DNA from 2 places in the Parazoarcus sp. PS-13 R2A genome. Region 1 is predicted to be linked to the other one. Evidence: predicted binding sites of a transcription regulator. Region 1 holds the regulator's gene; the other holds the start of a gene.

Region 1 (4,523 bases):
ATTTCCCAGAGGACGAGGTGCCGGTTGCGGACTGGACCCTGCTCACCACGCTTGTCGATTTTCACAAGCCGGGCGACATCGAGGTCTTCATCGACGAAGCCAGCATCCGCTACATCATCGACAACATGGCCAGCAAGGGCTATCTCGACGGCAAGGAAATGGCTTCCGCTTTCCGCCTGCTGCGCTCGAACGGCCTGATCTGGCATTACGTTGTGCAAGGCTGGCTGTACGGCGAAACGCCGCCGCCATTCGACGTGCTGTACTGGAACATGGATACCACGCGTATGCCGTACGCGATGCATTCGTGGTACCTGCGCGAGCTTTACCTGAACAACAAGCTGATTCATCCCGACGCACTCGAGGTGGCGGGTGAGCCGCTCGATCTCGGCCGTATCACGCAACCGCTCTACGTCGTTTCCGCAGAGGACGATCACATTGCGCCGTGGCTGCAGACTTTCCGTGTGGTCAACCACGTCACCGGTCCGAAGCGCTATGTGCTCTCGAGCTCAGGCCACATTCTCGGCATCGTCAATCCGGTCGTCACGCCGCCCAAGCGCAGGTTCTGGGCCGGTGAAGCGCATCGCTCGGATACGGCCGAGCAGTGGCGCAATCGCACTGAAGAGCAGGCGGGCAGCTGGTGGGCCGACTGGATGGACTGGGTCAAACCCCACGCCGGAGAGCTGATCGAAGCGAGGCCGGCGGCAAGCGAGCAGTTTCCTTCTCTCGCACCGGCGCCAGGAACCTATGTGCTTGAGTCCTGAGCGCTGACGCGTGAAGGCTTCGGCTTTCAGCACCCGGGTATCGTGAAAAACGGCCTCTTGCTCGTTCAAGAGGCCGTTGCTTTTCGGGGGGGACGGAAGGACTTGAGCGGGTGAAGTGCTACCCGCTGTAGCGCGACAGTGCCTGCGGATTGTGAAGCGTGATGCGCTTGCCGTGAACGGTGATGAGTCCATGGTCTGCCAGGTCGTGGAAGATCCGCGAAAGGGTCTCGGGCGTCAGGTTCAGGCGTGACGCGATGACCTGCTTGCTCGTGGGCAGGGAGATGTCGCAAGCCTTGGTGCCGTCCTCTTCGGTTTGCTGGAGGAGGTAACCGATTACGCGCTGTGTGCTTGAGCGCAGGGAATAGGTTTCTACGTCGCGCACCATGTTATGCAGGCGGACCGCCATGCCTGCCAGCAGCTTGCGTGCAAACTGCGGATCCTGATCGATCAGGTCGGATACGACGTTCTGGCCGATATGAAGCAACGACATGTCGGTAAGCGCTTCGGCAAAAACGGGGTAGGGGCGGTTCATGAACATCACCGCTTCGCCAAAGCTTTGCTGCGGGCCGACGATTTCGACCACTTTCTCGTTGCCCTGAGCTGACGAGAAACCGAGCTTGAGCTGTCCTTCGGTGACGAAATAGAAACCGTGGGCAACGTCGCCGCGCTGGAACAGCAGTTCGCCCTTGCCCAGTCGGCGTTCGCGGGTATAGCGTGCAACACGTTCCAGCTCACTCTCCGACAGCTCCCCGAACAGGGAGATCTGACGGAGCTGGGTAAGGATGTCTGAGGCGGTCTGGTTCATTCCGTGCTCCTGCATTTCACTTTCGATTCTAGCCTGCGTGGCCGAATCCTGTTTGTTCTGTCATTGTTCGGTGCCCGACCAGGGCGCACCGGTCAGCATTTTCCCCGAGGAGGAACGAAAGATGTATCAGGCGATCAAGCACATCCACGTCACCTGTGTGATTCTGAGCCTTGCCGGCTTCGCGCTCAGGGGAGTGTGGATGCTTGTTGATAGCCGTCTGCTCACACATCGTCTGACGCGCGTTCTGCCGCATGTGGTCGATACCGTGTTGCTTGGCAGTGCGATCACGCTGGCGGTGATGATCGAACAGTACCCGTTGCAGGCACCGTGGGTGACCGCCAAGGTCATCGGCCTGATCGTCTACATCCTGCTGGGCGCCGTTGCCCTGAAACGTGGCCGAACGCGCACCGTGCGCGGGGCTGCGTTCGTTGCTGCGCTGCTCGTGTTCAGCTGGATCGTGTCGGTCGCGCTCAGCAAGAACGTCGGCGGCTGGTTCGCCGCCTTTGCCTGAGCGCGACAGTCCGGGGCTCAGCGCGCGCCGGGCTGGTGCTGAATGAGTTTCTTGAGACCGTCGTTGTCGAGAATGCGGATATGTTTCTGCTGCACCGCGACGAGGCCGTCTTCCTGAAAGCGGGAGAAGGCACGCGAGACCGTTTCCAGCTTCAGGCCCAGATAGGAGCCGATCTCTTCGCGGGTCATGCGCAGGTGAAACTCGGCGGCCGAGAAGCCACGAGCGGTGAAGCGCTGCGACATGTTGAGCAGGAAGGCCGCCAGACGCTCTTCCGCGCGCATGGAGCCCAGCAGCATCATCACGCCGTGATCGCGCACGATCTCACGGCTCATGACCTTGTGGAACTGGTGCTGCAGGCCTTCGATCTCGCGCGACAGTTCTTCCAGCTTGGCGTAGGGAATGACGCAGACTTCGCTGTCTTCGAGCGCAACCGCATTGCACGAGTGGAGCTCGGTGCTGATGCCGTCGAGACCGATAATCTCGCCGGTCATCTGAAATCCGGTGACCTGCTCGCGACCATCTTCGAGCAGAACGTCGGTCTTGAAGGAACCGGCACGGATCGCATAGATGGCTTCGAAGAGCTCGCCCGCTCGATAGAGCGGCTGCTGACGCTTGATCTTCCGACGTCCGCCGACGAGTTCGTCGAGGCGGTTGAGTTCGGTGTCAGTCATGCCGAACGGCAGGCACAGCTCCAGCAGATTGCATTGTGAACATGCGGTTTTGAGCCCCGCCGCGGTGATCGGCACCGTCGCCTTCATTTGCACTGTAAACTTGCTCCGATTCCGGATTGGGGGTAGTCAGAATGTTGCCGTTGATCCAAGTCAACCACAAAACGCCGGCTTTCTGCCATTGTTAAGTAACACATCGACGCAGCCAGACCATGACCAGCCAGACAGACCTCATCTTTGATCCCCAGTTGATTCGACGATTCGACATCAACGGGCCTCGCTATACGTCGTATCCCACCGCAGACAGGTTTGTGGAGGCGTTCGATGCACAAGCACTGACAGACTGGCTGGGAAAACGTGCCGTCGGCGGTGTGAGCCGACCGCTGTCATTATACTTCCACATCCCCTTTTGTAACACGATCTGCTACTACTGCGCCTGCAACAAGATCATCACCAAGGATCATGGAAGGTCTGCCAAATATCTGAATTACCTGGAAAAAGAGATCGAAATGCAGGCGGCGGCCCTGGGTGGCGCACGTCAGGTCACACAGTTACATCTCGGGGGCGGAACGCCGACCTTCCTCTCGCACGCGGAGATGCATCAGCTGATGGATGCGGTCCGCAAGCACTTCAACCTGGTGCCGAATGGCGAATACTCGATCGAGGTCGATCCGCGCAAGGTGGATTTCGACACCGTCGAGATGCTGGCCAACCTCGGCTTCAATCGCATGAGCGTCGGCGTGCAGGACTTCGCCGAGGATGTGCAGATTGCGACCAACCGCGTGCAAAGCGTCGAAGAGACCAAGCTCGTCATCGACGCGGCGCGGGCAACCGGCTTCAAGTCGATCAGCATGGACCTGATCTATGGTCTGCCCAAGCAGAACGTGATCAGCTTCAACCGCACGCTGGAGCAGGTGCTCGAACTCTCGCCCGATCGAATTTCGCTGTACAGCTACGCGCACCTGCCGGGACTGTTCAAGCCCCAGCGCAGGATCATTCCGATCGATCTGCCGTCAGCGGACTCCAAGCTGCAGATTCTGCAGCTTGCCATCCGTCGCCTGACCGACGCCGGCTACGTCTATATCGGCATGGACCATTTCGCGAAGCCGGATGACGAGCTGACCGTGGCGCAGCGGCAGGGGCGTCTGCACCGCAATTTCCAGGGCTATTCGACCCAGGCCGAGTGCGACCTGCTGGCCTTCGGTGTGTCGGCGATCGGCAAGATCGGTCCGGTCTACTCGCAGAACGTCAAGACGCTCGACGAGTACTACGATGCGCTCGATCGCGACGAGCTGCCGGTGCTGCGCGGCATCGAGCTCACCGCCGACGATCTCCTCCGGCGCTCGATCATCCAGGCGCTGATGTGCCATTTCGAGCTGTCGATCGAGTCGATCGAGATTGCACACCTCATCAAGTTCCATGAGTACTTTGCAGACGAAATCGCCGACCTCAAGGAAATGGAAGAGGCCGGGCTGGTGAAGATCGACAAGGACTGGATCAGCGTGCTGCCCGCGGGCCGTCTGCTGGTGCGGGGAATTGCGATGTTCTTCGATCGCTATCTGCGCTCGGATCGCGAGCGGGCCCGTTACTCCCGGGTGATCTGACCGGGCGGGGAGGCGCGGTGCAGCGTAGAATGCGCGCACCGCATCAAACGCTTCATAGCTGATTGAACATGCCCGAAACCGGTTATCTCGCCGTCTTCCTGATCGGCCTCCTTGGCGGCACCCACTGTGTATCGATGTGCGGCGGCATTGTCGGCGCGCTCACGGTACAGGTGC
Region 2 (4,523 bases), on a different contig from region 1:
GAGCACCAGAAATGCAGCTTGCCGAGAAACTCGCTGGGCATGTGCCCCGTCCATTTCGGCAGCCAGTAATAGGCACCGGCGAAAAGGGCGAACAGCGAGCCTGCGACCAGCACGTAGTGGAAGTGCGCAACGACGTAGTAGGTGTCCTGCAGCTGGATGTCGATCGGGGCAATGGCGCAGATCAGGCCGGTGAAGCCGCCCATGGTGAACACGAAGATGAAGCCTGTGGCCCACAGCATCGGCGTCTCGAAACTGAGCGAACCGCGCCACATGGTCGCCACCCAGTTGAACACCTTCACCCCGGTGGGCACCGCGATCAGCATCGTCGCGTACATGAAGAACAGCTGTCCGATGGCCGGCATGCCGGTGGTGAACATGTGGTGTGCCCACACGGTGAAGGACAGGATCGCAATCGACGAGGTCGCGTACACCATCGAGGCATAGCCAAACAGCGGCTTGCGCGAGAAGGTCGGAATGATCTGGCTGACGATCCCGAAGGCCGGCAGGATCATGATGTAGACCTCGGGGTGACCGAAGAACCAGAAGATGTGCTGGTACATCACCGGGTCACCGCCACCGGCGGCATTGAAGAAGCTGGTGCCGAAGTGGCGATCGGTCAGGATCATCGTGACCGCACCGGCCAGCACCGGCATCACCGCGATCAGCAGATAGGCGGTGATCAGCCAGGTCCAGCAGAACAGCGGCATGCGCATCATGTTCATGCCGGGGGCGCGCATGTTGAGCACGGTGACGACGATGTTGATCGCGCCCATGATCGAGCTCACGCCCATGATGTGGATGGCGAAGATCGCCAGATCCATGCCCATGCCCATCTGCACCGAAAGCGGTGCGTACAGCGTCCACCCCGCAGCAGTTGCGCCGCCGGGCACGAAGAACGAACCCAGCAGCAGGATGGCCGCCGGCGGCAGGAGCCAGAAGCTCCAGTTGTTCATGCGCGCAAAGGCCATGTCGCTGGCCCCGATCATCAGCGGGATCATCCAGTTGGCGAAGCCGACGAAGGCCGGCATGATCGCGCCGAACACCATCACCAGGCCGTGCATGGTCGTGAGCTGGTTGAAGAATTCGGGCTCCACCACCTGCAGACCGGGCTGGAACAGTTCGGCCCGGATCGTCAGCGCCATCACCCCCCCGGAGAGGAACATGATGAAGCTGAAGATCATGTACATCGTGCCGATGTCTTTGTGATTGGTGGTGGTCACCCAGCGCATCAGGCCGGTGGGACCATGCGCATGACCGTGCGGGGGGTGAACGCCGGGCCGATCGTGAGTCAGTGTATTCATGCACACGCCTCCATTGTCGCGCCCACGCGCGACAGAACCTTGCCATCGGGACCGGGACGGCCCCTACAATCACACCGCAGCGAAACCCGCTTCAGCCTCAGCCTCGGCCTCAGCCTCAGCGCGCGGCGACAACGTCTGCCGGCTGCACCGCCTCGCCCGACTGGTTACCCCAGGCGTTACGGGTATAGGTGATCACCGCAGCGAGCTCGGCGTCCGACAACTGCCCGCCGAATGCGGCCATCGCGGTCCCCGCCTTGCCCTTCAACACCAGTTCGATCTGGCCGCTTGCATCGCCCGTCACCACGGGCGAGCCATCCAGCGCAGGAAATACCGGCGGCAGCCCCTTGCCATCGGCCTGGTGGCAGGCCGCACAGTTGGCCGCAAAAACCTTCTCGCCGCGCTCGACCAGCTCGGCCAGTGCCCACTCCCGGGCGTCGTCCGCAGAGGCAGTCGTGGCCTGGGCCTGCTGCGATGCGACCCATTCGGTGTATTTCTCTGCCGACACCACATGCACCTCGATCGGCATGAAGCCGTGATCCTTGCCGCAGAGTTCGGCGCAGTTGCCGCGATAGATGCCTTCCTTGTCGGCGGTGAACCACGTGTCGCGGATGAAGCCGGGAATCGCATCCTGCTTCACGCCGAAAGCCGGCATCCACCACGAATGGATCACGTCGGCGGCGGTCACGAGCACGCGGACCTTCTTGCCCACCGGCACCACGACCGGATTGTCCACCTCAAGCAGATAGGTCTCGCCTTTCTGTTCGCCACCGCTGATCTGGGCGCGCGGTGTGGATGAACCGGACAGGAAGCGGATACCCTCCCCTTCGCCCTGCAGATAGTCGTAACCCCACTTCCACTGATAGCCCGTGGCCTTGATGGTGATGTCGGGGTTGGAGGTGTCCTTCATCGCAATCACGGTCTTGGTGGCGGGCCACGCCATGCCAAGCAGGATCAGCACCGGGATCACGGTCCACGCGATCTCGACCGCCGTGTTTTCATGGAAATTGGCCGCAACCGCACCGCGGGACTTGCGATGGTGAATGACAGACCAGAACATGACGCCGAACACCGCGATGAAGATCACCAGACAGATGATCAGCATCAGGGTATGCATGCTGTAGATCTCTGAGGCGATCCGCGTCACCGGCTGCTGGAGGTTGTAACGGCTCGGCGCATCCTGTGCGAGTACGCCGGAGACGTACCCGAGAAGAAGCGAAGATCCTGCGATACGACCGGCAAAACCCATGTCGACCCCCAGCAAAGAACACGATGAGCAGGTGGATCGATGTTGCCACAGTGAAAATCAGGGTCGCAACATACTTATTTGATAAAAATCAATATGCTGCGGCGCAATATCTGATAACCATCAAGCCGCATAAAGCCCTGTGACAAGTACTCGGGGTTTTCCCGCAGGCATGTTTGCTGCATGACAACAAACTGCGTTTCAGCCCTCTGTTGCCGACAGCTTGCGCCTCAGCAGGCGCATCAGCGCACCAATCAGGGGCAAACGGGCATACAGCTCCTCAGCCGCATCCCAGTAATCGCGATGGATTTCGACGCGCCCTGCTTCGTCGAAGGACAGGTGACTGACGCCGCGAATGACGATCGCCCGGTTACGCAGATTGAGGTGAAAGTCCCAGGCAAGCATCGCCTGCTGCCCCTCGGCAATGATGCTCGTGATCACGAAGCGGGGAGACTCCACGGTCTCGAACATGTGCTCGAAGATGCGGGTGATCGCCTTCAGGCCCGCAACATCGTTGAACGGGTCCTTGAAACGGGCATTCTCGGCATAGAAGGCGTCGATCTTCCCAAGCAGCAGGGGTGTGAGGTTCTCGTAGAACCGCGCCACGTTCTCGGCAGCCGCGCGACAGTCGAAGGTGGTCATTACAAGCCCGTTGCCCGCCGGATGAGCGGAAAGTAGAGGCGCCGCGGCAGGCACTGCAGCAGCTTGAGAAAGCGGGTGAAACGCTTCGGGAAGTGGGTCTCGAACTCACCGCGGGCAAAGCCCGCCATGATCTCGTCGGCCGCCTGCTCGGCGGTGATCAGGGCGGGCATGTGGAAATCGTTCTGCGCCGTCAGGGGCGTCGCCACGAAACCGGGACAGATCAGGTGCACGCCCAGTCCGCGCGGCGCCAGATCCATGTAGAGCGTCTCGGAAAAGTTGATCAGCGCCGCCTTCGATGGCCCGTAGGTGGCGGCATTGGGCAGGCCGCCATAGCCTGCGACCGAGGCCACGATGGCAATCGCCCCCTGCCCGCGTTCGAGCATCCCGGGCACCACCGCGGCCACGCCATCCATGACCCCGAGCAGGTTGATGTTCAGCGTCGTCCGAATGCGCTCCGGTGTCAGCTCCCACGCCCGCAGCGGCTGATAGGTACCCGCATTCAGTATCACGAGATCGAGCCCGCCCCACTGGGCAAGCAGACGGTCGCGCACGCGCTCGAGTTCGCCTGGTCGGGTCACGTCCATGGCCGCGGCGACCGCGCCCTCGCACTGTGCGGCCAGCGCATCCAGGCGATCGAGCCCGCGTGCGGACAGCGCGACCCGCGCGCCACCTGCTGCCAGCTTGCGCGCCAGCGCCGCGCCGATGCCGGTCGAGGCGCCGACCAGCCAGACCCGCTGCCCGCGCCAGTCGGTGATCGGCGGATTGAGGGGTGCGAACAAGGCCATCATCGCGCCCGTTTGTAAAAGGACAGCGTGACCTCTCCGAGGTGCACGCCCCACTTGCTCATCGCCGAGCGGTTCAGCATCACCTTGTCGTCCATCAGGAACATCCAGTCGTCAAAGTCCACGTTGTAGACCTTCCCATCCACGGGTAGTGCCATCACATAGCGCCAGCGCAGTGCGTTTCCGCGCGCCTCGCCGTGCGCCTGGCCGACAACGTCATCTGCCGTGCCGATGTACGACTCGGGGCCGCTGCGGGTGATGGTCCATACGCGGCGCTGGGTGCTTCCATCCGAGTAGGTGAAGCGCTCGTCCAGAGTCCCCACGTCGCCCTCCCAGCTGGCCTCAATCACCACCTGGAAGCGCTTGACCACTTCGCCGGAGCGATCCTGGAAGACGCCGTGGGCGTCGATCGTACCGTTGAAGTAGTCGCGCAGATCCAGCACGGGCGTGGTGCCCCGGTACTTTTCGATATCCACGGACGAGCACCCCGCCAGACTCATCAGGCCGGCGAGCAACAGAACCAGTTTTCGCATCATGCTGTTTCTCCATGTTTGG

Evidence for each region. The regulator FNR, encoded in region 1, switches genes on or off when oxygen is low (the NO sensors DNR and NnrR bind a similar motif). The targets are predictions, from matches to a motif close to TTGANCTAGNTCAA.
Region 2: a site for FNR is predicted at 2,626-2,639, ahead of coxB (cytochrome c oxidase subunit II). Genes of this name have one in related genera too.

What each region holds. Positions count from the first base shown of each region.
Region 1 is NZ_JBYEXN010000024.1:37,586-42,108, reverse strand. It holds gene AC22G6_RS18540 (PHA/PHB synthase family protein) at 1-761, shown strand, start outside; gene AC22G6_RS18535 (Crp/Fnr family transcriptional regulator) at 880-1,566, opposite strand; gene AC22G6_RS18530 (SirB2 family protein) at 1,688-2,077, shown strand; gene fnr (fumarate/nitrate reduction transcriptional regulator Fnr) at 2,095-2,835, opposite strand; gene hemN (oxygen-independent coproporphyrinogen III oxidase) at 2,958-4,349, shown strand; gene AC22G6_RS18515 (sulfite exporter TauE/SafE family protein) at 4,418-4,523, shown strand, end outside.
Region 2 is NZ_JBYEXN010000011.1:31,268-35,790, reverse strand. It holds gene ctaD (cytochrome c oxidase subunit I) at 1-1,301, opposite strand, end outside; gene coxB (cytochrome c oxidase subunit II) at 1,417-2,547, opposite strand; gene AC22G6_RS11740 (nuclear transport factor 2 family protein) at 2,746-3,186, opposite strand; gene AC22G6_RS11735 (SDR family NAD(P)-dependent oxidoreductase) at 3,186-3,965, opposite strand; gene AC22G6_RS11730 (DUF3833 domain-containing protein) at 3,971-4,501, opposite strand; gene AC22G6_RS11725 (MFS transporter) at 4,501-4,523, opposite strand, start outside.